DNA from 3 places in the Cedecea sp. genome. Region 3 is predicted to be linked to each of the others. Evidence: riboswitches for the same ligand, from Rfam matches in the RefSeq annotation. Region 3 holds a riboswitch; each other region holds the start of a gene.

Region 1 (10,444 bases), on a different contig from region 3:
GTTTCAGTTAAGTCTCCCAGGAACGTGCTTTATCTTTACCTGGAAGGATTGGAAAGAACCTATCTGGATAAAACGATTTTTCCGGGATTGCTGCCGAATTTGAGTGTGCTGGAAGAAAAGAGCGTGAGTTTTACACACGTTGATCAACCCCTGGGCGCCTCATGGACTATAGCCGGTATGGTGAGTAGCCAGTGCGGTCTACCCTTGCTGATGTTGTTTACCAACTACGATTTCAGCCTGAACGAGTTCATTCCAAATGCTCGCTGCCTTGGAGACATGTTGCAAGAGCAAGGGTATCGTCTTGAATATATGGGCGGGGCAAAATCTGAATTCGCCGGGAAAGGGCTATTTTATCGTAGCCATGGTTTCAGCCGTATTGATGGACTTCAGGATCTGCTGCAGGAGCCAGATTATGTCAACAGCTGGGGCCTTCATGATGATACGCTTTACGATTTACTTGCTCAGCGTTTTACCCTGCTTGGGCAGCAATCTCAGCCTTTTGCCCTTTTTTCCATTAATGTTGGCACCCATCAGCCTCAAGGTTATATAGCCAGATCATGTGAGAAGTTTCGCTACGGCAACGGAAGGAATAAGCATCTTAATGCCGTGCACTGTACCGACAAGTTGATCGGAGATTTTCTGAACAGGATTAAAACCGAGCCAGCCTTTACCAATACATTGATTGTGCTGGTATCCGACCATCTGGCACCTCCAGCGACAATCACGACGCCTTTGCTTGAAAAAGGCGATCGCAAAAATCTGTTTATGGTGATTGACCCAGGCCGTGAGCCTGGAACCGTCACCCGACCTGGGACGACACTTGATATCACGCCAACGTTGCTGGGTTACTTAAACTTTGGCTCGACATCGCTTGGATTGGGCAGGGATCTTAACGGTAGTGAAAAAACACTGCTTGAAACGTTCGGCAGTATGGAGGCTTTCAATCGTCGGTTACTCTCCTGGAGAGCTTCCATTGATGAAATACTTTGGGGGTACCCATCAATGCCACCGGAGGTTGCCGTATCCCCTGACACCATGCAAGTTTCTATAGGTGAACGACGTATTAAATACCCTGTGCTGATTACCTATCAGGAAACGGGTAAAATTAATGAAATTTGGTACAGTAGCCCTCGCTCAATAATTTCCACCTCGATGACGCCGGCAGCTTACCTGTCCTCTGTCATTAACAATACTATGGCTTTTTTGTGGCTGGATAGTTGCGTACAGATTCATACCCTGGCACCCGCTCTCAAGAAAGAAAACGATGCCTTTTGCTATTACAGTGGATCATTGGCGGGAAGAACGCCTCGCTATGGCGCGATATCACAAACAACGACCTCTATTGCAATTAACCCCGATCCCTCGGCTGCATTGTCCATTGAGCGCGCAAATCAGCTGCGTGAAAAACTCCGTGTTACTAATTTAATTCATTGGGATAAGCTCAATATCCTCAACCCCTCTATACCACCGGTGCAGATCGTAAAGTTCATTTCTGCCGGGCAAGACTCTGTTAATGGTCCTTCATTTCTTCTTGACGCCGAGTTTGCAGAGCCCGGTTTGCATTTAGCGCAGATTATTTTCGATTCTAAATCTGAACAACTCACCCTTTCGTCGCTGCCAGTAGATATCTGCCCCGGAGATGATGTCTCAGACGTTATTGCTAAATCGTTTGGGCAAAATGTGAGTAGTCGAAATTCTGTGAATACTCTTTTTTATGCCATAGCCGGAAGCGGAAGCGTTAACTGTCAAAAAGTTATCAATGCAGGCCGTATCTCTGGTTTAAAAATGCCTGGTCAGACGGAGGCTGGAATGCCTTACCTCGCCATTTTAGACAGCCAGGAAAATGTGCTTTTTGAGAAACAGGGACGGGTAGAGCAGACACTTGGTCTGGACGTTCTGCTCAATTCGCCAGGTGTATAGGAGAGGGGATGGATTTTTCAGGAATGATTGAGCAGTGTGCGCCGGAAGTGGCACCACATATACTGGAACGTATTATCAAAGTGGAATCCTCACATAACCCCTATGCCATTGGCGTTGTAGGGGGACGGCTGGCCAGGCAGCCTAAAAATAAAGATGAGGCGACCGTAACGGCACGCGCGTTACATAAAGACGGTTGGAATTTTTCTATGGGGTTAGGGCAGATCAATCGCTATAACCTGGCCAAATATGGACTTGATTATGAGAGCGTATTTGAACCATGCCATAACCTGCGCGTGGCCGCGGGAATTTACACGGAATGCCTGCAAAGGGCGCAGCCCAGATTCAGTCCCCGGGAGGCAGCGCTGGCCGCTTTCTCATGTTATTACAGCGGCAATTTCAGGCGGGGCTTTCAGTCTGATGGCGCGGGTAAAGGGAGCTATGTGCAGAGAATTACTGCGGCTTTGCCGACCACTGACAACCTTGAGCCTATTGAGGTAATCCCCTATAACAAAGGTAACGTCCCTTCTGCTGCCAGAATAAAAAAATCCGGAACGACAAAAGATGAGGCCAGAATTTCGCGGCTGCCTTCTTCAACGAAACGCTCTGAAGTGAAAGAACTGCGTGGAGAATAGCGCCAGGTGATTAAAAAGGGGGCGTTATGTTCCCCCTTATTTGTTTTTATGAAAACCGCCAGCGGAGAGAGCCGGGACTAACGGAGTTCCAACGCATAGTCGCCCACCGGGGTGATTTTCTTGATCAGCTTATTATCAAACAGGAACTGTTCGTAGGCCTGGTAGCGCGCACGATCGAGTTTTGCCGGGTCGGCAGCAAACAGCGGCAGGCTCGCCTGCCATGCCTGTTTATTGAGCTCGGTATTCAGCTCCGCGTGGGCTTTAGCAAACGCCTGCCAGGTTTCCTGCGGGTGTGCCTGCAGGTACTCGTTGCCCTTTTTCAGCGCGGCGAAGAATTTTTTGATTTTCGGCTCATTTGCCGTTTTGCGATTAGCTACAAAAATCAGCTCATCGTAGGCTGGAACACCGTAGTCCTCGACATTAAACACCACCGGCGCTTTGCCCTGAAGCTTCAGCTCGAGCGCTTCAATATTGCGATAGCCGCCGATCACCGCGTCCACCTGGCCCGCCAGTAGCGCGCTGGTCAGCTGGAAGTTAACGTTTATCAGTTTCATCGCTTTCGGCGTGATGTGCTCATGTTCAACCATGGTCGCAAGCGTCGCCTGCTCAATACCGCTGACCGAGTAGCCGATTTTCTTTCCCTTGAGGTCGGCAGGTGATTTGATGTTGTGATCCAACGTCATCACCGTGTTTAACGGCGAGTTAATCAGCGTTCCCACGCGCACCAGCGGTAGACCCTGGTCGGCAAAGAAGTGCAGCTGCGGCTGGTAAGTGATGGCCAGATCGGCCTGACCTGCGGCGACCAGCCGCGGCGGGAGTGCAGGGTCGGACGGTGGAATAATTTTCACATCCAGTCCTTCCGCTTTAAATGCCCCGATCTGTTCTGCCACCATAATCGGGGCGTGATCGGGATTGATATACCAGTCGAGTACCAACGTCAGCTTTTCGGCGGCAGAGGCCTGGGCGACAAAGGTAGCGGTGAGCAACAGACCACACAACGTTTTTTTCATTCTATTTCTTCCTTAATTCAGACGATTATTCATCGTTTTCCGGCGACCAGGCAATCAGCCGCCGCAGCAGGGTATCTACCGCCAGCCAAAGCAGAACGGTCATCAGGACTAAAATAAACAGCGCGGCAAAGCAGACGTCGGTTTGCATACGGGCGTTGGCGTTGAGCATGACGTAGCCCAGCCCTTCGGCAGATCCGACCCACTCGCCGATGATTGCGCCGATGGGAGCAACGGCAGCGGCCATGCGCAGCCCTGAGCCAAAAGCAGGCAGTGCCGCCATCAGCCGCACGTGCCTTAGCTGCGCCCAGCGCGAAGCTCCCATGGTGCGGGCCAGATCCAGATAGTCGTTATTCACCCGACGCAGTCCGTCAAAGAACGACGACACCACCGGGAAGAAGATAACCAGCACGGCCATCGCTACTTTGGCGCTCATGCCAAAACCAAACCACAGCACCAGCAGCGGTGCCAGGGCAAAGACCGGAATCGCCTGGCTGGTCAGCACCAGCGGCATCAGCCACCGCTGCAGGCGAGGCGAAAACATCATTCCCAGTGCCAGGCCTGCGCCGAGCAGCACCCCGAGCACAAGCCCGCTGATAATTTCTGAGGCGGTGACCAGCGTGTGCCAGGCAAGGTAGTCACGGCCGTGCCATAACGCCAGCGCCACCGCCGAAGGTGAAGGCAAAAGAAAGGCCGGAATATTGCCGAGGGTGAGCAGATACCAAAGCAGCAGCAATCCGGCGAAGACGGTCAGCCCGCGTCGCAGGCGTACAGCATGACTTTCTGATTGTGGCTTCATACTGCGGCCTTCATTAGCTGTTGCAGCAGGCTGGCCTGGCTTTTCAGCAGATAAACATCGTCCGGCGCACGAGGCGGTTGCCCGGCGATAACATGCGTATCGTCTATGCCCGCAGGCCAGCGGGACAGCACCAGCAGGCGGTGGCTGAGCCGACAGGCTTCCATGGGATCGTGGGTGATCAGCAGCACGGTATTCCTTGCCAGCAGCTCAGCCGCAAGATCCTGAATCGCCGTCCGGGTGATGGCGTCCAGCGCCGAAAACGGCTCGTCCATCAGCACTATCGGGCGCTTTTCGTAGAGCGTTCTGGCAATGGCAGCACGCTGCCTCATCCCACCAGACAGCGCGGCTGGCAGCGCTTTGGCATACCCTCCCAATCCGACCTGTTCGATCAAATGCTCCGTCCACCGGCGGTCGACAGGCTCCCCGCGTAGGCGCGAGCCCAGGGCAACGTTCTGCTCGATGCTAAGCCACGGGTAGAGCAAATCTTTCTGCCCCATCCATGCGATGCGTCCACCGACAGGCTTGCCGTCGCTGCAGATCACGCTTCCGAAGCTGGCCGGCGCCAGCCCGGCAATAATTTTGAGCAGGCTGGTTTTACCGGCACCGCTCGCGCCCAACAGGGTAACGAAGCTGCCGCCGGGAATATCAAAATTCAGCTGTTCAAACACGGTCTGGCTGCCAAAACGCAGGCTGAGATCGCGAACCTGAATATCCGGTGGGGCGAGGCTTTTGGTCATGAGGCATTCAGCCCCATTTGCCAGAACGCGGATTCAAGCTGCGTCGCGGTGGTGAATATCTGCGAAAGTTCGGCGAAGCGACTCTGTGCACCACGTTGACGGCCTAGGTTTTCCAGCAGCTGGATGGCGGCCTGCACGCCGGTCAGATAGCCTTCATCGCCATAATTACGGATCCATGTAGCGTAGGGGTTATCTTCCATCACGGTGCTGGGGCTGTGCAGCAGGCCAAGACCGATTTCGGCATAGCCGGCCACGCAGGGCAGCAGGGCGGCCAGCAGATCGAGCGCGTCACCGGAATGGCCAATATCCAACACATAGCGTGTGTAGTTCATGGTTTCGGGTGCTTCTGCCTGGGTGGCCATCTGCTCCTCGTCTAACCCCCAGCTTGCACAATAAGCAACGTGGAGCGGCAGCTCAGAGACGATGGCATTCAGCGAAGCGGTCGCGGCCCGCATTTCCGGCAGCGTGCGGAGTTTGCTGACCAGCAACGCGTAGGCACGGGCAAAGTGAATCAGGAAAAGATAATCCTGCGTCAGATAGCGCTGAAACGCGGCTTCAGGCAATGTTCCGGCGGCAAGCTGTTGCAGAAAAGGGTGATCGACGTAATCCTGCCAGTGGCGACCGGCCTGCTGACGCAGCTGTCCGTAAAGACCGTTTTCGAAAAGTGGGGTGTACATGGGACCTCCTGTGTGAGTGGAGATCCGGGCGCGCAGAGGTATGAACAGGCAATAACCGAGGCGTTATTGCCGACCGTCCCTTCGCTGGCATGACCCAGATCAGGTTCAAAGGGTTCGGCTTTCACCATCTCAGCCCATACAGGACACCCCTCGGAGGTGCCTGTTATACGACATTTACTTTTTGATTACAATCGTCGGTCGAAGCTTCCTGCCCGGCGATGGGCAGTGTTCCGTTTAGTGCGCTTTAGCGAGATTTTGCTGGCGCATGGGGCCTGATTTTTGTCACTGTAAGCCAGTGATTTCGAGTCTAAGGACGATATCCGATGAAAAAGATTGGCTTTCTCTCGTTTGGTCACTGGTCGCCTGCCGCTCAGTCAGGCACGCGCTCTGCGGCGGACACGCTGCTGCAGTCCATCGACCTTGCCGTTGCCGCCGAAGAGCTTGGCGCGGACGGCGCTTATTTCCGCGTGCACCACTTTGCTCGCCAGCTAAGCTCGCCTTTCCCGCTGCTGGCGGCCATTGGGGCAAAAACTAAACGTATTGAAATCGGCACCGGCGTTATCGATATGCGCTATGAAAACCCGCTCTATATGGTGGAGGATGCCGGTGCAGCGGATTTGATTTCCGGTGGCCGCCTGCAGCTTGGGATAAGCCGCGGCTCTCCTGAACAAGCGATCGACGGCTGGCGCTATTTTGGCTACGTTCCCGGCGAAGGGGAAACCGAGGCCGATATGGCGCGGCGCCACACTGAAGTCTTTCTCGAAGCGTTGAAGGGGCAGGGATTTGCCGAGCCGAATCCGCAGCCTATGTTCCCTAATCCGCCGGGATTGCTGCGCCTGGAGCCGTTTTCTGACGGGCTGCGCGAGCGCATCTGGTGGGGAGCCAGCTCAAACGCTACTGCGGTGTGGGCGGCGCAGCTTGGCATGAACCTGCAGAGCTCAACGTTGAAAAATGACGAAACCGGCGAGCCGTTCCACATTCAGCAGGCGAAGCAAATCCGCGCTTATCGCGCTGCCTGGAAAGAAGCTGGTCACGCGCGTGAGCCACGCGTTTCCGTTAGCCGCAGCATCTTCGCGTTAATGGACCAGCGTGACCGCAACTACTTTGGCGGCAGCGGTAAAGAAGGCGACCAGGTCGGCTATATCGAGCCACAAACCCGGGCCATTTTTGGCCGCAGCTATGCCGCTGAGCCGGAACTGCTCATTAAGCAACTGGCGCAGGATGAAGCGATTGCTGAAGCCGACACGCTGCTGTTAACCGTGCCAAACCAGCTAGGCGTGGGCTATAACGTGCACGTAATCGACTCGATTCTGAAGCACGTTGCGCCAGCGCTGGGCTGGCGCTAAATCCACCAAGAAAAAGGTCATGCCATGAACACGGATTTTTACTGGATTAATGCGCCAAAAGTCTGGCGTGAAGGCGACGGCGTGCTTTCTGTCGTCACCGACGAACAAACCGATTTTTGGCGCAAAACGTGGTACGGCTTTGAGCGCTTCTCCGGCCATTTTTATGGCTGCGATGTGAGCGGGGATTTTACCTTCCAGGTGAAGGTAAAAGCGGATTTTAGCGCGCTCTACGATCAGGCTGGTATCATGCTGTTGATGGATGAATCCCACTGGCTAAAAGCGGGGATCGAGTTTAACGACGGCGCCCCGGCCATTGGCAGCGTGCTCACGTTCGGGCATTCTGACTGGGCAACCGGCCTCTTCCCCGGCAACGCGAATCTGTTCTGGATGCGTCTTACCCGCAAAGGCGACAGCCTGCGTCTGCAATATTCCGCCGACGGCAGCACCTGGCCGCTGCTGCGGCTGGCGCATTTCCCCACTGCCGAAAAATGCACGGTCGGGGTCATGTGCTGCACTCCGCAGCGCGGTGGCCTGGTGGTTAATTTCGACGGGATTGTGCTGAGCGAAGCGCTGGATAAAGACCTGCACGATTTAAGCTAAATGTCCGGTGTTTAGCAGGTCAACAGCCCACCAGAGACGTGTCTGATGGGCTTTTTTTTCATCGGCTATCGGGCAATGAGATCTTCGCCTCTTACTCTCGGGGCTGTTTTACCCAGACTAACCGGTCGACCTGGAATCCCAGACTGCGTGCCGTTTTAAGGTAGTCTTGTTTGACCGACTCCGGAATAGCTGGGGTACGTGACAGGATCCACAGATAGTCACGGTTTGGCCCGCTGACCAGCGCATACCGATAATCGTCATCCAGCTTAATCACGTTATAGCCTCCATAAAACGGGCCAAAGAACGACACCTTCAGCGCGGCGGTGGTCGGCGCACCGGTGAAATAAGCTTTTCCTTTGCTCTCACTCCACGTGTTCTTGACCGGATTGTAGCCGCGGTTACGCACGCTGATACCACCATCGCCGCGTTTACCGTAGGTGGCGGTGACCTGCTCAAGGCCACGTTCGAAGCGGTTTTCCAGGCGGGCCACTTCATACCATTTGCCCAGATAGCGGTTTGCGTCAAAGCCGCCGGTGGGCCGAACGCCTTTCGGAGGCGTGGGGGATTTACAGGCAACCAGGGTCAGCGCGACGGCAATACCGGTCACAACAGGCCATAGCTTCATGAGAACTCCTTTCATTTGCGCACTGGAAGTAAAGTGTAGTGCAAACATTTCACACTTCATTCAACGCGGCATGATTCGTAGTATATTGAGAGTATTGTTTGTTATCAGGTGTTCTTCATGTCTTACTCCATCGGTGAATTTGCCCGGCTTTGCGGAATAAACGCGACCACGCTACGTGCCTGGCAGCGCCGTTACGGCCTGCTTAAACCGTTACGCACCGATGGTGGGCACCGCCTGTACAGCGATGAGGATATTAAGCAGGCGCTGAAAATCCTCGACTGGGTGAAAAAAGGGGTACCCGTCAGTCAGGTGAAGCCCCTGTTGGCGCGCCCTGAGACACGCAGAACAAACAACTGGCTTGCTCTGCAGGAGGGCATGCTGCAGCGGCTGAATGAGGGAAAAATCGAGTCCCTGCGGCAGCTGCTCTACGATTCAGGTCGCGAGTATCCTCGCCCTGAGCTGGTCACGGAAGTATTGCGCCCGTTGCGCAGTAAAGTGTCAGCCAACGTACCTGCCATGATGACCCTGCGCGAAATTCTCGACGGCATTATCATCGCCTACACCTCGTTTTGCCTCGAGGGGGACAAAAGGGCACCCGGTGATAACTGCCTGATCACCGGCTGGCATCTGACCGATCCGTGCGAAATTTGGCTTGAAGCCCTCAGGCGCACCGGCCAGGGGCATCGCATTGATGTGCTTCCCGTTCCGCCTGCCGCCCTGGCGCCGGAAATCTTCCCCGAACGAAAATGGCTGCTGGTCACCACCGGCAAACTCACCGCCGCACGCAAAAAGCAGATTGACCTCTGGCAGCAGCAGGGCGCTTCCCTCGAGATCATTCCTCTGTAATTTCTTCTTCCGCCTTCACAACGCGCACCGTTACCCACTCGCTGAAAACGCGGTGGGTGGGTCGTGGTCTTCAAAAATAAAAAATATTCTGCACAATAATTTATTTGTTAATGCGCTGAATATACTGGATTTTAAAAAATAAACCCACCAAAACTTGGACAAATATAATTAATTGTGCAAGTTTTAATTATACGATAACGCCACACGCTTCACCGCCAGGGTGAGATTCATGAGCGCAACGCCATCCGCTATTCAGCGATTTGTTGATTATTACGCCGGGCTGGACAAACAGCCGCCATCGACGTTGGCCGGTCTCTATGAGACGGATGCCACACTTATCGATCCGTTTGGCCAGCATCAGGGGCTGGCTGAGATCCAACGCTACTTCACCCACCTGCTGGCCAGGGTGGCCTACTGCCGCTTCTCCATAGACCCTCCGCTCTGCGACGGTTCACGGTTTGCCGTGACCTGGACTATGCACTGGTCCCATCCGCGGATTGCCGGAGGAGAAAGGCTGTCCTTGCCGGGATGCTCATTCGTGGATATTCAGAATGACCTGATTATTCACCAGCGCGACTACTACGATGCCGGAGAGATGCTCTATGAACATCTTCCGCTGTTGGGCTGGGCGGTCCGTGGCGTGAAAAGAAGGGTACGCGCATGATGACTGTCCTCATCACCGGAGCAAGTTCAGGTATTGGGGCCGGACTTGCAAAATCCTGGGCCGATGACGGCTGGCACGTCATTGCCTGTGGGCGTGATGCGGCCCGGCTGGCGTCTTTACAGCAGCACAGCCCAAATATCACGGTGCGCCTGTTCGATATGACCGACCAGAATGCCAGCCGAGAGGCGCTGGCGGACTGTCCGGCCGATCTGGTTATTCTCTGCGCGGGCACCTGTGAGTATCTGGAGAACGGTGAGGTGGATGCCGCTCTGGTGGCGCGGGTGATGACCACTAATTTCCTTGGGCCGATAAATTGTCTGGCGGCCCTTCAGCCGCGGCTTGTTTCCGGTAACCGCGTGGTGCTGGTCAGCTCGATGGCCCACTGGCTGCATTTTCCACGAGCAGAAGCCTATGGCGCGTCCAAGGCCGCATTAACCTGGTTTGCCAATAGCCTGCGCCTGGACTGGGAGCCGAAAGGTATTGCTATCACCGTGGTCTCACCGGGGTTTGTCGATACCCCTCTTACCCGTAAAAACGACTTTGCGATGCCGGGGCAGGTCAGCGTGGATCGGGCGGTGAAAGCCATTCGTC
Region 2 (10,444 bases), on a different contig from region 3:
GTAAATGAATTGGGTTCTGTAACATGACGGTGTCTCAAAGACGGAAAATTAGCGGCAGTTTACCTGAATCACCTGCCAATTGCTTGCAGGCGCTTAAAAGCCGGGCGCCCGGAGGCAACGGCATCTGCCCAGCGGGTCGGCTCAGGCAGACGATAACCAGCCATGCAGCGCTCAACCCACGTTAACGCACCGTCGAGGCTTACGCGGTGCCCGGTAGAAACAAACAGGGGATTGCAGCGTTTTTTACTGCGCCAGACCCAGGCCAACTGCTCGCCTTTATCCATCAACGGCGCCAGAGCGCCCGGCTCATCGCCCAGCGGTTCAAACTTCCCACACAGCCGCTTTTTCGCTACGCCGATAGTTGGCACGTCCACCAGCAGTCCAAAATGGCTGGCTACGCCTAAACGACGGGGATGCGAGATGCCGTGCCCGTCCACAAATACCAAATCTGGTTTTTGTGACAGCATGCCCCACGCCTCAAGCAGCGCAGGATATTCGCGGAAGGATAAAAAGCCGGGGATATAAGGCATGGTGGTGGCGATCCTCGCCACCTGGTACTCGACCAGCTCGAGAGACGGGTAACTCAACAAAACGATAGCCGCGCGGGTGACATCCCCACCCTGTTCAAAGCCGACATCGGCTCCGGCGATCAAACGCGGTGGATCCTGCTCAAAGCGATCCTCGCGGATCACCTTTGCGGCCAGATCTAACTGCTGCTCTCGTAATGTCGCAAGATCCATCTCTCTTTCCTCCGTTAAGAACGGTGGTACTGCGCTGACAAGCGGTGAACAGCTTCCACAAAGACGCCAGCATGCTCCGGCGGAACATCCTGATGAATACCGTGGCCCAGGTTAAAGACGTGCCCTTCTCCCTGGCCGAAACCGGCAAGAATAGTGGCAACTTCTTCTTCGATACGTGCAGGCTGAGCGTAAAGCATGGAAGGGTCCATATTGCCCTGCAGTGCAACCTTGTGACCTACGCGACGGCGAGCGTCAGCGATGTCCGTTGTCCAGTCCAGGCCCAGCGCGTCGCAGCCGGTTTCCGCCATGGCTTCAAGCCACTGCCCGCCGCCTTTGGTAAACAACGTCACCGGCACACGACGGCCATCGTTTTCACGTAGCAAACCATCGACAATTTTGTGCATGTAATAGAGCGAGAACTCTTTGTAATCACGCCCGCTCAGCACACCGCCCCAGGTGTCAAAGATCATTACCGACTGCGCGCCCGCACGAATTTGCGCGTTCAGGTAGAGCGTCACGCTCTGTGCCAGCTTATCCAGCAGCAAATGCAGCGCCTTCGGCTCGGCAAACATCATTTTCTTAATCACGGTAAAGGCTTTGCTGCTGCCGCCTTCCACCATATAGGTGGCCAGCGTCCACGGGCTGCCGGAGAAGCCAATCAGCGGCACTTCGCCTTTCAGCTCACGGCGAATGGTCCGCACCGCGTTCATCACGTAAGCCAGTTCGCCTTCCGGATCGGGAATCGGCAGTTTTTGAACATCGGCCAGGCTTTTAATTGGGGAGCTAAAGCGAGGACCTTCGCCGGCTTCAAAGTACAGCCCAAGCCCCATTGCGTCCGGAATGGTCAGAATGTCCGAGAAGAGGATCGCCGCGTCCAGCGCATAGCGGCGCAGCGGCTGCAGGGTGACTTCGCAGGCCAGCTCGGCGTTCTTGCACAGCGACATAAAATCGCCTGCCTGAGCGCGCGTTGCCTTATATTCCGGCAAATAGCGCCCGGCCTGGCGCATCATCCACACAGGAGTGATATCTACCGGCAAGCGCTGCAGGGCGCGCAGGTAACGATCGTTCTTCAGTTCAGTCATTTTTACCTTTCCTTTAGCTGTATCGCCGCAGTCTATCATTCATAGTCCGCGCGACACAGGGCGACGGTATCTTCAATTAAGCGACGCGCCACGGTGCCCGGCGGCGGCAATAGCGGCAGTTGGTCATAGCGATACCAGCCGGCATCCAGCAGCTCTTTGGGGTCTATTTTGATTTCGCCGCTATGGTAATCCGCCATAAATGCGGTCATCAGCGACTGCGGGAAAGGCCAGGGCTGGGAAGTCACGTAGCGCAGGTTTTTCACCTGGATGCTGCTCTCTTCCATGACTTCGCGAGCCACAGCCTGCTCCAGTGTTTCACCCACCTCGACAAATCCTGCCAGCACGGTGTAAACGCCGTTGCGGTGGCGCGTATGCTGAGCCAGCAGGATATGATCGTCCTTACGGATAGCAACGATAATGCAGGGGGCGATTTGCGGGTAGTAGCGCTCGCGGCAGTGCCCGCAGAGCATCGCCCATTCGCTTTTGCTGAAGTGCATTTCATGGCCGCAGTAGCCGCAATACTTATGCGAGCGGTAAAACTCAGCCAGTTGAACGCCTCGCCCAGCCAGCTGGAACAGGCCCACATCTCGATCCAGGAGCTGGCGCAGCGAGCCCATGTCAGAGCGGCGGTTTTCACGAATCAGCCAGACGGGTTCGCCTTCCCACTCACCGATATCCAGGGCGCGGGTGCCTACGAGCTGAAATTCTTCCGCGCTGCCGTGAGGTAAGTCACCCTGTGGCAACCATATTTTTTGCTCATGGCTGACTATCCACCAACCATGATCTAAGTTTTGAATAACACGTTCCATAACCTGGTGCACATCCCCGTGTTCACTGATATAAACAATTAGTTTTTACTTTTTTGGGTTAGTTTGCGTTCAATCTTTTAACTCACGGAGTCTCAATCATGCTGAACCAGTTAGCCAATCTGACTGAGCGCGTTGGTGGTAGTAATGAGTTAGTCGACCAGTGGCTTCAGGCCCGTAAACACCTGTTGGTTGCCTATTACAACATGGTCGGGATCAAGCCTAACAAGGAATCACACACCGCGCTCGACGAAAAAGCGTTAGACAATTTTTGCCACGGCCTGGTGGATTACCTCTCGTCCGGTCATTTTAGTATTTACGAGCGCATAATCAGCAACCTGGAAGGCAGCAGCCCGCTGCTAAGTGCAGCCCAGCTCTACCCTCAACTGGAAGCTAATACCCAGCAAATCATGGACCTCTACGACTCCCATCTGGAAAACGCCATCGGCCGCGACAGCTGGGTCGAGTTTCAGCAGGCGCTGTCGGAGATTGGCGAGTGCCTTGAGGCTCGCTTCACCCTTGAGGATAAGCTAGTCCTCCTGGCTATTGATAACAACCTTGACGGCAGCGCCAGCGATGCTGCCGGGCTGGCAAGTCCAGCTTGAGTTGTTAGCTATTAACGAGTAATTTACAACTTTCCCACCGCAAGGTGGGATCATTCTTGTCGGAGTGCCGAGTGCGTTATGCACCGGCTGAGACCGTTAATTCGGGATCCGCGGAACCTGATCAGGTTAGAACCTGCGAAGGGAACAAGAGTAATTCTGTCTTTGGGTGCACCCGTTCTCGGGCGGCCCATATCCATTACTCCTTCCGTTGTCCTGACAAGCCATATCCTGATTAAACCTGGAATGAGCTATGTCTGCATCTGAAAAAAAACCAGGCCGCCGCGAACAGCGAGCTGCCGCCCAACACTTTATCAATACGCTTGAAGGCACCGCCTTCCCCAACTCTCAGCGCATCTATCTGACCGGGTCACGCGAAGATATCCGCGTCCCAATGCGCGAAATCCAGCTCAGCCCGACGCTCACCGGCGGGAGCAAAGATGCCCCGCAATATCAGCCGAACGGCGCGGTTCCCGTCTACGATACTTCCGGCCCCTATGGCGATCCCGACATCACCATAAACGTGTTAAACGGGCTATATCCCCTGCGCAGCGCCTGGATTGCCGACCGGCGTGACAGCGAAACGCTGAATGACCGCAGCTCCGCTTACACAAAAGCACGCCTTGCCGACGACGGCCTGGACGAATTGCGCTTTGAAACACTGTCGAAACCTCGCCGGGCAATAGCCGGACAATGCGTCACTCAGTTGCATTACGCCCGCAAAGGCCTTGTCACCCCAGAGATGGAATTCATCGCCATTCGCGAAAATATGGGGCGCGAGCGTATTCGTGATGCCGTTCTGCGCCACCAGCATCCCGGCGAAGGGTTTGGGGCCCGCCTGCCGGAAAACATCACGCCGGAGTTTGTCCGTGATGAAGTCGCCGCCGGGCGAGCGATTATTCCCGCCAATATCAACCACCCTGAATCAGAGCCGATGATTATCGGCCGCAATTTCCTGGTGAAGATCAATGCCAATATCGGTAACTCGGCGGTCACTTCCTCCATTGAAGAAGAAGTAGAGAAGCTGGTGTGGGCCACTCGCTGGGGGGCAGACACGGTGATGGACCTCTCAACCGGCCGCTACATTCACGAAACGCGGGAGTGGATCCTGCGCAACAGCCCGGTGCCCATCGGCACGGTGCCAATCTACCAGGCGCTGGAGAAGGCGAACGGTATCGCCGAAGACCTGAGCTGGGAGATGTTCCGCGACACGCTGCTGGAGCAGGCAGAGCAAGGCGTGGATTACTTCACCATTCACGCGGGCGTGCTGCTTCGCTATGTCCCGATGACCGCGAAGCGCCTGACCGGCATCGTGTCGCGCGGCGGTTCGATTATGGCGAAGTGGTGCCTGTCCCATCATCAGGAAAATTTCCTGTATCAACACTTCCGTGAAATCTGCGAAATCTGCGCCGCCTATGACGTATCGCTTTCCCTGGGCGATGGCTTACGCCCGGGCTCCATTCAGGATGCCAACGACGAAGCACAGTTTGCCGAGCTGCATACGCTGGGCGAGCTGACCAAAATCGCCTGGGAATACGACGTCCAGGTGATGATTGAGGGCCCGGGGCATGTACCGATGCAGATGATTCGCCGCAACATGACCGAAGAGCTGGAGCATTGCCACGAAGCACCTTTCTACACCCTCGGCCCGCTAACGACCGATATCGCACCGGGCTATGACCACTTCACCTCCGGCATTGGCGCCGCCATGATCGGCTGGTTTGGCTGCGCCATGCTCTGCTACGTGACGCCGAAGGAGCATCTCGGCCTGCCGAACAAAGAGGACGTTAAGCAGGGGCTGATTACCTACAAGATTGCCGCCCACGCCGCTGACCTGGCAAAAGGTCATCCTGGCGCACAAATCCGCGATAACGCGATGTCCAAAGCACGCTTTGAATTCCGCTGGGTGGACCAGTTCAACCTGGCGCTCGATCCCTTCACCGCTCGCGCTTACCACGATGAAACCCTGCCGCAGGAATCCGGCAAAGTCGCGCATTTCTGCTCTATGTGCGGCCCAAAGTTTTGCTCCATGAAAATCACGCAGGAAGTGCGGGACTACGCCGCCAAACAGGCGATAAACGCTGGCATGGAAGATATGTCTCAGCACTTCCGTGCCCGGGGCGGTGAAATTTATCTCAGACAGGAGGAAGCATAATGTCCAAACTCAATTTTCCAGCAACTTCACGTAGGCTTGGCCTTTATCCGGTCGTCGACAGCGTGGAATGGATCGAACGTCTCCTTGAGGCGGGCGTCAAGACCATCCAGCTCCGTATTAAAGACAAGCGCGATGAAGACGTTGAAGCTGACGTCATCGCAGCCATTGCGCTGGGCGAACGCTATAACGCCCGCCTGTTCATTAACGACTATTGGCGACTGGCCATCAAACACGGTGCCTACGGCGTACATCTCGGCCAGGAAGATATGGATGTCGCCAACCTGGCGGCAATAAGTGAAGCCGGGCTTCGGCTGGGGCTTTCAACCCACGACAACATGGAAATGGATCGTGCCTTAAGCGCGAACCCGTCCTACATCGCGCTGGGCCATGTCTTTCCCACCCAAACCAAGCAAATGCCTTCCTCCCCGCAGGGGCTGAACAAGCTGGCGGAACACATTCAAACTCTGGGCGACTATTCCACCGTTGCCATCGGCGGGATACGTATCGATCGCGTACCAGCCGTCTTAGCCACCGGCGTGGGCAGCGTGGCCGTCGTCAGCGCCATTACGCAGGCTCCCGACTGGCGAGCGGCAACCAGGCAATTACTTGAACTGGCAGGAACCGGCGATGAATGACGCGGATTTTATGCGCTATAGCCGCCAGCTGTTGCTGGAAGACGTGGCGATTGAAGGGCAGGAAAAACTGCTGTCCAGTACGGCGCTGATCGTCGGCCTGGGCGGCTTAGGTTCACCTGCCGCGCTGTATCTCGCCGCCGCTGGCGTAGGCAAGCTTATCGTTGCGGACGATGACAAGGTACATATCAGCAACCTCCAGCGACAGATTTTGTTCACTTCTGAAGATATCGATCGCCCTAAATCTACCGTCGCCCACCAGCATCTGCAGCGCCTGAACCCAGGCGTAAAAATTGTTCCGCTGGCGGAAAGGCTGGCGGGTACCTCGCTGACCAAAGTCGTGCGCGAGGCCGATGTGGTGCTGGACTGCAGCGACAATATGGCAACTCGCCAGGCAGTCAACGCCGCTTGCGTGGCCGGGAATACGCCGCTTATCACCGCCAGCGCCGTCGGTTTTGGCGGCCAGATGATGGTACTGACCCCGCCCTGGGAACATGGCTGTTACCGCTGCGTCTGGCCTGACGAGAGTGAACCTGAACGCAACTGCCGCACCTCCGGCGTCATCGGCCCGGTCGTGGGCGTGATGGGCACCCTTCAGGCGCTGGAGGCTATCAAATTACTTACCGGCATGATGCCTGCAACCGGCTCTCTGCGCCTGTTTGACGCCCGACAACACAGCTGGCGCACGCTGGCGATGCAAAAATCAGCCACCTGCCCGGTCTGCGGAGGTCACGATGCGTATTCAGTTTAACGATGAGCCTCTGGAGTGTACTGCCGGCATAACGCTTGCCGCCCTGCTGGCTCAGCTTGAGCAGGGCAAAGCTGGCGCGGCGCTGGCCGTTAACCAAACCATCATCCCGCGCGAACAGTGGAGCAATTATCTGCTGCGCGAGGGCGACACTATTCTGCTGTTTCAGGCGATTGCCGGGGGCTGACATGTTACAGATTGCCGATAAAACCTTTTCCTCTCGCCTGTTCACCGGCACCGGGAAATTCTCTTCCAGCCAGGTGATGATCGACGCGATTCGCGCTTCTGGCTCACAGCTTGTCACCATGGCCATGAAACGCGTGGATTTACGTGGTCATCGTGATGACATTCTTCAGCCACTGCAGCAGGCGGGAGTGCATCTGCTGCCAAATACTTCCGGGGCGAAAACGGCAGAAGAAGCGATTTTTGCGGCACAGCTTGCCCGCGAAGCGCTGGGAACAAACTGGGTGAAGCTGGAGATCCATCCCGACGCTCGCTATTTATTGCCGGATCCCATTGAAACGTTGAAAGCCGCTGAAGCCCTGGTGAAGCAGGGATTCGTGGTGCTGCCCTACTGCGGCGCCGATCCGGTGCTGTGCAAACGCCTGGAAGAAGCCGGCTGCGCGGCCGTGATGCCGCTCGGCGCGCCCATCGGCTCAAATCAAGGTTTGCAAACCCGCGCGCTGCTGGAAATCATCATTGAGCAATCCCGCGTACCGGTGGTAGTAGATGCCGGGATCGGCGCGCCAAGTCATGCGGCCGAAGCGTTGGAAATGGGTGCCTCTGCCGTGCTGGTGAATACCGCAATAGCCGTCGCCCGTGACCCGGTGCAAATGGCTCAGGCGTTTCGTCTGGCCGTGGAAGCCGGAAGCCTTGCGGCACAGGCCGGGTTAGGCTCTCGCCACCAGCAGGCTCAGGCCTCCAGCCCGCTGACCAGTTTCCTGCAGTTTAGCGAGGAGAATGCCTGATGGCAGAAACCTTTACCGACCGCTGGCGGCAGCTGGACTGGGACGATATCACTCTGAGCATTAACGCTAAGACGGCGGCAGATGTCGAACGCGCGATTAACACACCTCGCCTGACGCGAGAAGACTTGATGGCTTTGCTTTCCCCTGCCGCCAGCCGCTACCTCGAGCCTCTTGCCCAGCGGGCGCAGCAGCTTACTCGTCAGCGCTTCGGCAACACTGTCAGTTTTTACGTACCGCTCTATCTCTCTAACCTGTGCGCCAACGACTGCACCTATTGCGGTTTTTCCATGAGTAATAAGCTGAAACGCAAAACGCTGGATGAAGCGGAGATTGAGCGTGAATGCGAGGAAATCCGGGCGCTGGGGTTCGAACACCTTTTGCTGGTGACCGGCGAACACCAGACCAAAGTCGGCATGGATTATTTCCGCCAGCATCTGCCGGCTATCCGCAGCCGCTTTAGTTCGCTGCACATGGAAGTCCAGCCGCTGGACGAGCATGAGTATGCCGAACTCAAAACCCTTGGGCTTGATGGTGTGATGGTGTACCAGGAAACCTATCACCCTGCGACCTACGCCCAGCATCATCTGAAAGGCAACAAACAGGACTTTTTCTGGCGGCTGGAAACGCCCGAAAGGCTTGGGCGCGCGGGCATAGATAAGATTGGGCTGGGCGCGCTGATTGGGCTGTCGGACAGCTGGCGCACCGATTGTTTTATGGTGGCTGAACATCTACTCTGGCTACAACAGCGCTACTGGCAAAGCCGCTATTCCATCTCCTTCCCACGCCTGCGCCCGTGCACTGGCGGCGTAGAACCAGCCTCAATCATGACTGAACAACAGCTGGTACAGGTGATTTGTGCGTTCCGCCTGCTTGCGCCGGACGTGGAACTGTCGCTTTCTACCCGAGAATCACCGTGGTTCCGCGACCACGTGATCCCGCTGGCGATTAATAACGTCAGCGCGTTTTCTAAAACTCAGCCGGGCGGCTATGCCGATAACCACCCCGAACTGGAACAGTTTGCGCCGCACGATGGCAGAACGCCGCAGGAGGTTGCCGCCGTGCTTCGCGAGTCAGGTTTACAGCCGGTCTGGAAGGACTGGGATAGCTATCTGGGAAGGAACGCGCAATCCTGATGTAACACACAGCAAGGGGAAGGATAAGTTTCGGTGTTTACCGAAAGAACGGCAATCTGTCGTTGTCGCTTCTCTGCCGTCCAAATACTGTCCTCTGGTCAGTTCAGATATCTGACCGGAGCGGCAGCAAACGCTTCCTCATGCCGTTCCGCCTTCACAACTGCCGTCTTGATTCTTCGAGAAAAAGCAAAAATGTAACCGGTTTCAGTTTTCTGTGGTTTCTTTTGTGATACCTGACACACAATCGGGTTAAAGCGGTTGTTGCCGCCCCCTGTGCCGGATAAATATCTCTGTATCCTTCGGACATTGAGAGCGAACTATGAAAAATATCGTGTTGTGTTGTGCTGCCGGTATGTCGACCAGCATCCTGGTGCAACGTATGGTTGACGCCGCACAAAAGAAAGGCATCGAGGTCTCAATCAAGGCTGTGCCTGTTGCAGAGTTTAAAGAGAATATCGAACGCGCCGACATCGTTCTGCTCGGTCCGCAGGTGAAATACGAGCAGGCCAAACTTCAGGCCCTTGCCGATCCTCTGGGTAAAAAAGTCGTCGTTATCGACATGATGGATTACGGCCTGATGAAAGGCGACGTGGTGCTTGATAAAGCCCTGAAAATGATGGAGTAAGATGTGGAAGATTTAGAATCAATTATTATGGAACTGCTGGTCAACGCCGGCAGCGCACGTAGCCAGGCCCTGACTGCTTTGCAGCTGGCACGCAAAGGTGATTTTGACGGTGCCGAGAAGGCAATGGAAGAGTCACACGAATTCGTTAAACACGCCCATAAAATCCAGACCCAGCTGATTGGCCTGGATGAAGGCTCCGGCAAGCTGCCGGTCAACCTGATTACCGTACACTCTCAGGATCACCTGATGAACGCGATGGTTATTCAGGATCTGGCGACCGATATGATTGAGCTTTACCGCCGCCTGCCGTTGGTGAAATAGTCGCTTTTAATGACAGGCGCCTCCGGGGCGCCTGTTGTCTGTTATAAAAAACCGTATAACCCGGCAAGTATCCAGCCAAAAACACACGAAATACTCACGCCGATTAATCCAGGCAGAATAAAACTATGGTTTATTACAAAACGACCGATGTGCGTGGTGCCTGACCGATCAAATTGAATAGCCGCGAGGTCACTTGGGTAAGTTGGCAGAATATAGTAGCCGTAACACGCCGGAGCAGAGGCAATGATATACGCAGGGTCGACACCGATCGCCAGAGCAACGGGGACTATCGCCGCCAGCGCCGCAGCCTGAGAATTGACAAACTTAGAAACCAGCAGCAGAACGATAGCATATGCCCACGGGAACTCTTTCACCATCTCCCCTAGTACGCTTTTAATCTCCGACATATGTGCACCAAACATGGTCTCCGCCATCCATGCGATACCATAGACCGCCACAATCGCAATCATCCCGGAGCGAAAAACCTCATTCCTGGAAATGGCGGCGGGATTCGTTTTAGTGATGATGATAATCAGCGCGCCCGAAAGCAGCATGAACATCTGAATAACCAACACCATCGAAAGTGGCTTACCCTCAAACATCGGTCGAAGCTCTGAAAAAGCGCCTAATAA
Region 3 (10,025 bases):
AGGTCAGTTTCACCGCCCGCGGCACCGCCGGAGTTGATAAGGCCGGCACGGCCCATGTAGCAGTTCGCCAGCTGGTAGCGCACCAGATCGATAGGGTTGTCGGTGGTCAGCTTGCTGTAAACTTTTTCGTCGGTATAGCCAAAGTTTACCGCTTTATAACCGCCGTTATTCTCCGCCATTTTCTGCTTCACGATATCGGCCCCGATGGTTGCCGCAAGGTGGTTAGCCTGGCCGGTTAAGTCGGCGCTGACGTGGTAATCCACCCCGTCCTTTTTAAAGGCTGAGTTACGCAGATAGGCCCACAGTACGGTGACAAGGCCAAGCTCGTGCGCACGCTCAAAAGCGGCAGAAATCTCTTCAATCTGGCGGCGGGATTCAGGCGAGCCAAAGTAAATGGTGGCCCCGACCGCGACCGCGCCCATATTGAAGGCCTGCTCAACGCTGGCATACAGCGTCTGGTCGTAGGTGGTTGGGTAGCTCAGCGTTTCGTTGTGATTCAGCTTAACCAAAAACGGAATACGGTGGGCATAGCGGCGCGAAACCGAAGCCAGCACGCCATAGGTGGAAGCCACGCAGTTACAGCCCGCCTCAATAGCCAGCTCAACGATGTTTTTCGGATCGAAATACAGCGGGTTCGCGGCAAAGGACGCGCCCGCCGAGTGCTCAACGCCCTGATCCACAGGAAGAATAGAAAGGTAACCGGTGCCAGCGAGACGCCCGGTGTTATACAGCGTCTGCATGTTTCGCAGCACCGCCGGTGGGCGATTATTGTCGACCATCACCCTGTCAACGTAGTCCGAGCCGGGCAGATAAAGCTGGTCTGCCGGAATAGTCATACAACGATGCTGTAACAAGCCGTCGGCATCTTTGCCAAGCAACTGCGCAATATCAGTCATAATACGCTCCCGTAACGGCAGCGAGCCCCCTGCCCGCTGCGCAAGAAAAATCCAGCGCCACGCCGTAAAAACGTGGGCAGCACTAAGCCTGGTATCCACGGCGCAGATCCGCCAGTTCAGGCGCACTTTTGCACCCTTTCCGGGCGTAACGCCAGGCGGCCACTCCGGCTATTTTTGCAATGGCGATCATAGAATCGACGCAAAGGTATTTAAAAGGTATTATTGATTGGTATGGTTAAGGCACACCCTACACCTGTCATGAAGGTCCTGAGCATGAAACGTACAACGATTAGCCTTTCGTTCATGATGTTTATCGAATGGTTTATCTGGGGCGCCTGGTTTGTGCCCCTGTGGCTGTTCCTCAACAAAAGTGGTTTTACCGCCGGTGAAATCGGCTGGTCCTACGCCTGCACCGCCATCGCTGCTATTTTGTCGCCCATCCTGGTTGGTTCGTTAACCGACCGTTTCTTTGCCGCCCAGAAAGTGCTGGCGCTGCTGATGTTCGTCGGCGCCGGGCTGATGTATCTGGCCGCGCAGCAAACGGAGTTTGTCTACTTCTTCCCGCTGCTGCTGGCCTACTCGCTGACCTATATGCCGACCATTGCGCTCACCAACAGCATCGCGTTTTCCAACGTTGACGACGTGGAACGTGACTTCCCGCGCATTCGCGTGATGGGCACCATCGGCTGGATTGCCTCCGGAATTGTGTGCGGCTTTCTGCCGCAGATGATGGGCTTCAGCGATATCTCGCCGACCAACGTGCCGCTGCTGATTACCGCTATCAGTTCCGTTGTTCTGGGCGTGTTCGCGTTCTTCTTGCCCAATACGCCGCCAAAAAGTACCGGCAAATTAAGCCTGAAGGTGATGCTGGGCCTCGACGCGCTGGTGCTGCTCAAAGACAAAAACTTCCTGGTCTTCTTCTTCTGTTCGTTCCTGTTTGCTATGCCGCTGGCGTTTTACTACATCTTTGCCAACGGCTACCTGACCGAAGTCGGCATGCACAACGCCACCGGCTGGATGACCCTCGGCCAGTTCTCCGAAATCTTCTTTATGCTGGCGCTGCCGTTCTTCACTAAGCGTTTTGGTATTAAAAAGGTCTTACTGCTTGGTCTGGTCACGGCGGCCATTCGCTACGGCTTCTTTGTTTACGGCGACGCGTCACACCTGTTCACCTACGGCCTGCTGTTCCTCGGCATCCTGCTGCACGGCGTGAGCTACGACTTCTACTACGTCACCGCCTACATTTACGTAGACAAGAAATCCCCGGTATATATGCGCACCGCGGCGCAGGGGCTGATCACCCTTTGCTGCCAGGGCTTCGGCAGCCTGTTGGGCTACAGCCTCGGCGGCAAAATGATGGAAAAAATGTTTGCTTACGCCTCGCCGGTGAACGGCCAGACCTTTAACTGGGCGGGGATGTGGGGCTTTGGCGCAATAATGATCGCCGTCATCGCCGTGCTGTTCATGGTCTTCTTCCGCGAGTCGGACAAAGAGATTGCTACCATCGCCGTTGCCGGTGATGAATCTGAAAAAGTATTGAAGGAAGCGTAACAATGGAAAATCGTATTCTGGGAGCCTTTTACGGCCAGATGTTAGGTGATGCGATGGGTATGCCGTCCGAACTGTGGCCGCGCTCGCGCGTGAAGGCTCATTTTGGCTGGATAGACCGGTTCCTGCCGGGCCCGGCAGAAAACAACGCCGCCTGTTACTTTGCCCGCGCTAAGTTTACCGACGACACCTCAATGGCGCTGGCGCTGGCGGATGCCATCATCGAGCACCACGGCGCGATCAACCCGGACGCCATTGGTCGCCATATCCTGGCGTGGGCAGAAGGGTTCGATGCGTTTAATAAAAACGTGCTCGGCCCGACGTCAAAAATAGCCCTGAATGCGATTAAACAAGGCACGCCGGTCAGCGAGCTGGAAAACAACGGCGTCACCAACGGCGCGGCTATGCGGGCCTCCCCGCTGGGCTGCATGCTGCCTACGGCAAATCTTGATGAGTTTGTGGACGAAGTGGCGCTGGCCTCAAGCCCTACGCACAAGTCTGACCTGGCCATCGCCGGTGCGGTGGTGATTTCCTGGGCAATTTCCCGCGCGATTGACGGTGCAAGCTGGGAAACCATTTGCGATGAACTGCCTTCCGTTGCCCGCCACGCGCAGGAAAAACGGATCACCACCTTCAGCGCCTCCCTCGCTGCACGTCTGGAGCTTGCGCTCGGCGTGGCCCGCAAAGCCCGCGGTACCGAATCGGCCATGGAGGAGATTTATCAGCTAGTCGGCACCGGCACCAGCACCGTTGAGTCCGTTCCGGCCGCCATCGCAATGGTCGAACTGGCAAAAACCGACCCTAACCGCTGCGCCATCCTGTGCGCAAACCTTGGGGGAGACACCGACACCATTGGCGCCATGGCAACCGCCATCTGCGGCGCCCTTAATGGCGTGGAAAGCATCGATCCGGCGTTAAAACAGGAGCTGGATGAAGAGAACCAGCTCGACTTCACGCGCTACAGCCGAATCTTTATGGCTTACCGCCAGCAGAGAGAGGCCAGCCATGAAGCCAAATGAGCTGCTAAGCAAGCTGCCGCGGCTCAGCGCTCAGCGCCCGGTCTGCGTGCTCGGTTCGGCAGTGATTGACGTCATCGCCGACGCCTACGCCCTGCCGTGGCGAGGCTGTGATATCGAACTGCATCAGCAGGGCGTTAACATCGGCGGCTGCGCGCTGAACATCGCCATCACGCTTTCGCGCCTGGGCATAGCCTCGCAGAACGCGCTGCCGATTGGCGAGGGCACTTGGGCCGACATTATTCGTAACAGCCTCGAAAAACAGCAAATCCGCAGCGAAATCCATACCGATGCAGGGGATAACGGCTGGTGCCTGGCGCTGGTTGAACCCGACGGGGAACGTACCTTTATGTCTTTCCGCGGCGTGGAGCATCAGTGGAATCAGGCCTGGCTTGATGCCTTAGTTATCGCGCCCGGCACGCTGCTGTCGCTTTCCGGCTACCAGCTCGCCGGGCCTTGCGCTGAACTGCTCGTCCGCTGGCTGGAATCACTTCGTGATATTACGCCGTTTATCGACTTCGGCCCGCGCATTGCCGATATCCCCCAGCCGCTGCTGGCAAGGATTATGGCCTGCAGGCCGATTGTTTCGCTGAATCGCCAGGAAGCCGCCATCGTTGCGGAGTGGCTTGACGTTGATCCTGACAATATCGAAGCGATCTGCAGCGCGTGGCTGACCCACTACGCCAGTCCGCTGATCGTTCGGTTAGATAAAGAAGGCGCCTGGTTTGCCGACGGCAAACAAATGGGCATCGCCGCGCCGTTCCCGACCGCCGTCGTCGATACCATCGGTGCTGGCGACAGCCACGCGGGCGGCACGCTGGCAGGCCTGGCGGCTGGCTGGAGTCTGGAAGAAGCGGTTAGCCTGGGTAATGCGGTTGCCAGCTATGTGGTTGGCCACCGCGGCGGCGACTGCGCGCCAAAACTCGCGCAGCTAGAACAATCCCTACTCCTCGCAGACGAAAACGTATAAATCGCTGCGACAGTGGCTGATGCTGTACTCAATGGGCCGGTTTTGCGGATCGAACGCCACCTGTTTGATGACTAAAACCGGCACCGGCGTTTCCAGCCTGATGTGCGTCTGGAATTCACTGTCCGGCATTCTGGCGCTAACCCGGCTGCGCGTGCGCTGCGGAATAATGTTCTGGCTGCGGAAATAGTCGTACAGCGAGACGCCAATCTCATCCGGATCGGCAATTAAGCCTGCCGGCACGTAAGACTCCTCGATAGATACCGCGTCTTCATCCACATAACGGATACGCTTGAGCAAAAAAACGTCGCTTTCCGCGGGGACAGCCAGCTGCTCCGCCACGTCTGCCGGGCACTTCACCACGCGCTTGTTAACCCACAGCGTGTCCGGCTTTTTGCCCCGCAGTACCACCTGCTGCGAAAACCCTCTGGCCTCTTTCAGCGAATACTCAAGCGTCGCATTAATCTGCGTGCCGTAACCGCGCGAACGCGTCACCACGCCTTCATCTTCCAGCGCCTGCATCGCCTTGCGCACGGTAATACGCGAAACGCCGGTCAACTGGCTAAGATCGCGCTCGCCCGGCAAGATATTGCCCTGGGGCAGTTGCCCAGAGCGCACGGCGTTTTTCACCGTTTCGACAAATTTAAGGTACAGAGGGACGTTATCCGGGGCGGCAAAGCGCTGTTTTAGCTGCTCAACTAACTGATGATGGGCCTGTTCCATGGTACGCAATTGTCCAGCAGGGAAGATGAAGCCAGTATAGTACCATTGGTATTATGCTGGCTAAAAACTTCTCGCTTAACCGACAGTTACCACCATTCGTGGAAATGATGCACCGGGCCAATGCCGTGCCCAACCTCGAGAGAATCGGCCTGCGCCAGCGCTTTAGACAGCCAGACTTTTGCGGCGGCTACGGTTTGCGCCCAGTCGTCATGACGAGGGCGCAGCGCAGCCAGCGCGGCAGATAAGGTACAGCCGGTGCCGTGGGTGTTTTTCGTCTGTACACGCGGCGCGGTAAAACGCTGCACATCATGGCGGGTAAACAGCCAGTCCGGGCTTTCTTCATCGTCCAGGTGCCCCCCTTTCATCAGTACCGCCTCGCAGCCCATCGCCAGCAGGGCTTCACCCTGTTCGCGCATCTCTTTTTCGCTGCGGGCATGGGGCGCATCCAGCAGCGCCGCGGCCTCCGGGAGATTAGGTGTAATCAGCGCAACGTGCGGTAACAGCCTGCGGCGTAAGCTTTCTATCGCGGACGGTGCCAGCAGCGGGTCACCGCTTTTCGCCAGCATCACCGTATCCAGTACCACGTTTTGCGCCTTGTAAAACGCCAGCCGTTCCGCGACGACCTCAACGATATCAGCCTCTGCCAGCATGCCGATTTTTGTGGTGTCGATGCGCACGTCGCTGAGCACCGAATCGAGCTGCGCCGCCACAAACTCAGGCTCGATGCGGTAAACGGACTGCACGCCACGGGTATTTTGCGCCACCAGCGCGGTGATCACGCTCGTGCCGTAAGCGCCGAGCGCGGAGAAGGTTTTCAAATCGGCCTGGATCCCCGCGCCGCCGCTTGGATCGGTTCCGGCGATGGTCAGGGCGTTGATTCGCTTCATGCCAGCACCTCCGCGTTCAGATGATAAAGCGCGTCGAGGAAAGCGGGCGTAAAACTTCCCGGCCCGCGGCTGGCGGCGATGGCCTGTTCACCGGCCAGCGACATAAAGCGGCAGGCGCTGGCAACGTTGTCCAGCCTGTCGCCCGGTAAAGCACAACATGCAGCAACCACGGCGGAAAGCGCGCAACCGGTGCCGACTACGCGCGTCATCAGCTCTCCGCCGCCGGTAACGGCCAGCGTTCTCTCTCCGTCTGTGACGTAATCAATTTCGCCGGTCACGGCGATCGCCGCCCCGGTTTCAAGCGCCAGCTTTTGCGCCGCCGGAATAGCAGAAAGCGCATCGTCGGTGCTGTCCACGCCACGCCCTCCGGCCTGCTCCCCCGCCAGCGCCAGGATCTCAGAGGCGTTGCCACGAATAGCCGCTGGTTTCAGTTGAATTATCTTGCGGGCAAAGCGCGTACGGAAAGCAAGGCCACCTACGGCGACAGGGTCGAGCGCCCATGGCGTTCCGGCATTATTGGCGGCATGAATGGCAGCCAGCATCGCGGCCGCACGCTCTGAAGTCAGCGTGCCGATGTTGATCAGCAGTGCGCTCGCAAATTCGCTGAACTGCGCCGCTTCTTCGGCCTCAATGACCATGGCCGGGGCAGCGCCCAGCGCCAGCAGTACGTTAGCGGTAAAAGTTTGCACTACGTCATTGGTCATGCAGTGAACCAGCGGAGAATGCTGACGGAGTTGGTGTAAAACAGAGGCGGCAGTCGCGCCGGGTAGCAGGTCAGGTTGCATCAAGGTAAGGCTCCTGTCCGGCGTGAAAGAAGGGATACCGGACAGGCATCTGACTTCCCTACGCTGGCATTATCCAGATCAGGTGGTACGGGTATTTCTCAGCCTTCACAAAGAAGGGCACCCCGAGTCATTTAAATCAATGTGTTGTGATCAACTCTACAGGTTAATCACGCCAAGAATGATGCCAGCCCCCCTTATCTTAAACAAGCCCGAAACTTGTTCCGAGGCAACATTTACTTCGCTAAAACCGCTGCTAAGCTCTATTTCAGCGCCTTTGCAAAGGTGCGTTTATGGCAGTCTGGGCCTTTCGCCCGGCAGGGATGTTCAAAATCATAGTGGTTAGATAAAACAATATGAAATATATCATTTTGCTCATCATTATTATTTCAGTGGCCTATGTGCATTATCGCGGCCGGGTTCGCTTTCGCTTCTGGCGGCAGCTGTCGGACCACTCTACGTTTACCGCCCCGCTCAACGGCTTTATGTACCTCTTTTCCCGAGTACCGAATACGCCTTACTTAACGCCGGAAACGTTTCCCGAGCTCGTCACTTTACGTGATAACTGGGAGGTTATTCGCGAAGAAGGTATTCACCTGCAAAAGCTGGAGCAGATAAAAGCCGCCGACAAATTTAACGATGCCGGCTTTAACTCCTTCTTTAAAACCGGCTGGAAACGCTTTTACCTGAAGTGGTATGAAAACGCCCACCCGTCGGCCAGCCTGCTGTGTCCAAAAACAACAGAGCTACTGCATGCGATTCCGTCCATCAAGGCCGCAATGTTCGCCACCCTGCCCGACGGCAGCCGCCTGCCGCGTCACCGCGACCCGTACGCCGGTTCGCTGCGTTTCCACCTGGGGCTGGCAACCCCCAATGACGATCGCTGCTTTATTGAAGTGGACGGCAAGCGTTATAGCTGGCGAGATGGCGAAGGCGTGCTGTTTGACGAGACCTATATTCACTACGCGGAAAATACCAGCGGTGAGAATCGCCTGATCCTGTTTTGCGATGTGGAAAGACCGATGCGTTACCGCTGGGCCCAGGCGGTCAATCACTGGCTGGGACGCAATTTGATGAGCGCCGCGTCGGCGCCTAACGATGAAAATGACCGCATCGGCGGCATTAACCGCGCGTTCCGTTACATCTATCAGATTCGTATCGTCGGCAAGAAGCTCAAAAGCTGGAATAAGACGGTGTACTACATCGTTAAATGGCTGCTGTTTGGCGGAATTGCGGTGCTCATCTGGCGGGCGTTTTAACTAAAAAATGAGGCCTCCAAAAAGAGGCCTGAGACTGCTGACAAAGTTCATTGCTCTAAAAAAGTCCGAACCCAGGTCTAATAAAAACAATGAATAATGTTCTCTGGTTTGCCCCAAACAGTCGAAAACCACGTTTTTCGGCTGTTTGTCATCAATCTGAGGCCTCCGGATAAGAGGCCTCTGGCAAAGCCTATTACCGTAGTTGACGCTGCAGGCGGCGCGTATCAAAGCTCAGAGACGTCGCTCCCAGCGCTGAGATTTGCAGCAGCCCCGAAGCAATCATCAGGTTTTTCAGGAAGTGCAGCAGGGTGTTCTGGTCGGCAAAGTTGTGGTGGAAAAACACCGCCGTCGCCACGGTGAACACGGCCAGCAGCGCCGAAATGAGTCGTGTACGGTAGCCCACCAGCAGCAGGATGCCGCCTCCAACCTCAGCCGCCAGGGCAATAAGGTACCCGAGTAACGGGAACGGCAGCCCTACCGAGGCAATATAGCCCTGTGTCGCCTCAGGCGTAGCGATTTTCCCCAGTCCGCTGACGATAAAAATCGCGGCAATCACGATGCGACCCACGGTCGCGAAGTTAGTAGCGTATCTGTCCATCAGGATTTCCCGTTAAATTGATTGATGCGCGGTGTCGTTATCAGGACAGCGCGGCAATCTGGCCTTTTGCATCGGCGAGCGCGGCATTTTTCGCTTCGTCGCCACGGTTTAAGTTTTCAGCGCGGATAATCGTCACGTCGGTCAGGCCAATAAAGCCCAGCACCACTTTCAGATAAGACTCCTGATGCTCCAGGAAAGCCGCCGGGCTGTCGCCGGTGTACTGGCCGCCGCGTGAAGAGGCGATAAACACTTTTTTGCCTTTTGGCAACAGGCCCTCAGGGCCGTTTGCGCCGTACCGGAAAGTCCGCCCGGCCACGCAGACGCGGTCAATCCACGCCTTGAGCTGGGAAGGAATGGAGAAGTTGTACATCGGCACGCCGATGACAATCACGTCGGCAGCGAACAGATCGTCGATGAACGCCCCGCCAGCGGCCAGGTCTTCGCCCAGCGCCGCGTCGGTCACTTCTGCACCCTGGAAAGCGGCAATGTGCTTGTCCGACAGGTGCTGAGCCGGTGACTGAACCAGGTCGCGGTAAATCACGTTCGCACCGGGGTGCAGCGTTTTCTGGCGAGCAACAATCTCCGCCGACAGCTGGCGGCTGACGGAGTAGCCGCCAAGAACACTGGTATCAATATGCAGAATAGTCGACATCGTTTTAGCCTCGGAAATAGAGCGTTGTTTAGGGGTTAAGCGCGTAAAGAGTTTTTTAAAAGCCGTTAACATAGCGGTGCTCAATCTTCAGAATTCGCTGAACATGGCAGCCACTATGCCATCGCCTTCCCTACCCGAATAGCCGTTATATTTCGATGCAACCCATCGCCACAGCCGATACATCATCCCCGATGACAAAGGCCGAACGACGGGCTATATTGCGCTTCACCCGGTCACCGCTAAGCAGGAACTCCGATGCTGGATGGTATTTCGCTCGATCAACTTCGCACCTTTATCGCCGCCGTCGACGAAGGCAGCTTCTCTGCGGCCGCCCGCAAAATGTATAGAGCCCAGTCGGTGATCAGCGATTTGATCAGGGGACTGGAAGCGCAAATTGGCGTGCAGCTGTTCGACCGCTCTGGCCGGTATCCCAGGCTCACGCCAGAGGGTGAGGTGCTGCTGGCCGACGCCCGTGGCATTGTTTCTCGCGTTGATTTTATGAAGGCTCGGGCGCGGGGAATGTCGTCGGGGCTGGAGTCCGAACTGTCGGTAGTGGTGGATGTTTTCTTCCCGCTGGAGGCAATGACCTCGGCGGCAAAGGCCTTCCGCGAACAGTTTCCCGGCACGCCGCTGCGCCTGTTTGTTGAGGCGCTTGGCGGCGGCTATAAGCCCGTGCTTAACGGCAGCGCGGGCATTG

What was found. Region 3 has a riboswitch for thiamine pyrophosphate ahead of thiM (hydroxyethylthiazole kinase). Riboswitches for the same ligand answer to the same signal wherever they lie in the genome.
Region 1: linked by a shared signal. The riboswitch ahead of tenA (thiaminase II) and the one ahead of thiM (hydroxyethylthiazole kinase) in region 3 are both predicted to bind thiamine pyrophosphate.
Region 2: linked by a shared signal. The riboswitch ahead of thiC (phosphomethylpyrimidine synthase ThiC) and the one ahead of thiM (hydroxyethylthiazole kinase) in region 3 are both predicted to bind thiamine pyrophosphate.

Annotation. Positions count from the first base shown of each region.
Region 1 is NZ_DASYBS010000004.1:1,810-12,253, forward strand. It holds gene VGM55_RS00170 (sulfatase-like hydrolase/transferase) at 1-1,920, shown strand, start outside; gene VGM55_RS00175 (lytic transglycosylase domain-containing protein) at 1,929-2,552, shown strand; gene VGM55_RS00180 (ABC transporter substrate-binding protein) at 2,630-3,562, opposite strand; gene VGM55_RS00185 (ABC transporter permease) at 3,588-4,358, opposite strand; gene VGM55_RS00190 (ABC transporter ATP-binding protein) at 4,355-5,095, opposite strand; gene tenA (thiaminase II) at 5,092-5,772, opposite strand; TPP riboswitch at 5,832-5,933, opposite strand; gene VGM55_RS00200 (LLM class flavin-dependent oxidoreductase) at 6,096-7,118, shown strand; gene VGM55_RS00205 (DUF1349 domain-containing protein) at 7,143-7,718, shown strand; gene blc (outer membrane lipoprotein Blc) at 7,810-8,343, opposite strand; gene VGM55_RS00215 (MerR family transcriptional regulator) at 8,461-9,189, shown strand; gene VGM55_RS00220 (nuclear transport factor 2 family protein) at 9,419-9,853, shown strand; gene VGM55_RS00225 (SDR family NAD(P)-dependent oxidoreductase) at 9,850-10,444, shown strand, end outside.
Region 2 is NZ_DASYBS010000007.1:1,317-11,760, reverse strand. It holds gene VGM55_RS00805 (YjaG family protein) at 1-25, opposite strand, end outside; gene nfi (deoxyribonuclease V) at 69-740, opposite strand; gene hemE (uroporphyrinogen decarboxylase) at 755-1,822, opposite strand; gene nudC (NAD(+) diphosphatase) at 1,858-2,631, opposite strand; gene VGM55_RS00785 (Rsd/AlgQ family anti-sigma factor) at 2,730-3,233, shown strand; TPP riboswitch at 3,284-3,394, shown strand; gene thiC (phosphomethylpyrimidine synthase ThiC) at 3,484-5,385, shown strand; gene thiE (thiamine phosphate synthase) at 5,385-6,020, shown strand; gene VGM55_RS00770 (HesA/MoeB/ThiF family protein) at 6,013-6,768, shown strand; gene thiS (sulfur carrier protein ThiS) at 6,752-6,952, shown strand; gene thiG (thiazole synthase) at 6,954-7,733, shown strand; gene thiH (2-iminoacetate synthase ThiH) at 7,733-8,866, shown strand; gene VGM55_RS00750 (PTS sugar transporter subunit IIB) at 9,186-9,491, shown strand; gene VGM55_RS00745 (PTS lactose/cellobiose transporter subunit IIA) at 9,495-9,812, shown strand; gene VGM55_RS00740 (anaerobic C4-dicarboxylate transporter) at 9,854-10,444, opposite strand, start outside.
Region 3 is NZ_DASYBS010000063.1:34,339-44,363, reverse strand. It holds gene fbaB (class I fructose-bisphosphate aldolase) at 1-896, opposite strand, end outside; gene VGM55_RS10510 (nucleoside permease) at 1,155-2,447, shown strand; gene VGM55_RS10505 (ADP-ribosylglycohydrolase family protein) at 2,450-3,463, shown strand; gene VGM55_RS10500 (PfkB family carbohydrate kinase) at 3,450-4,430, shown strand; gene VGM55_RS10495 (GntR family transcriptional regulator) at 4,404-5,150, opposite strand; gene thiD (bifunctional hydroxymethylpyrimidine kinase/phosphomethylpyrimidine kinase) at 5,237-6,037, opposite strand; gene thiM (hydroxyethylthiazole kinase) at 6,034-6,822, opposite strand; TPP riboswitch at 6,861-6,957, opposite strand; gene lpxO (lipid A hydroxylase LpxO) at 7,176-8,078, shown strand; gene VGM55_RS10475 (DoxX family protein) at 8,272-8,676, opposite strand; gene VGM55_RS10470 (FMN-dependent NADH-azoreductase) at 8,717-9,328, opposite strand; gene VGM55_RS10465 (LysR family transcriptional regulator) at 9,584-10,025, shown strand, end outside.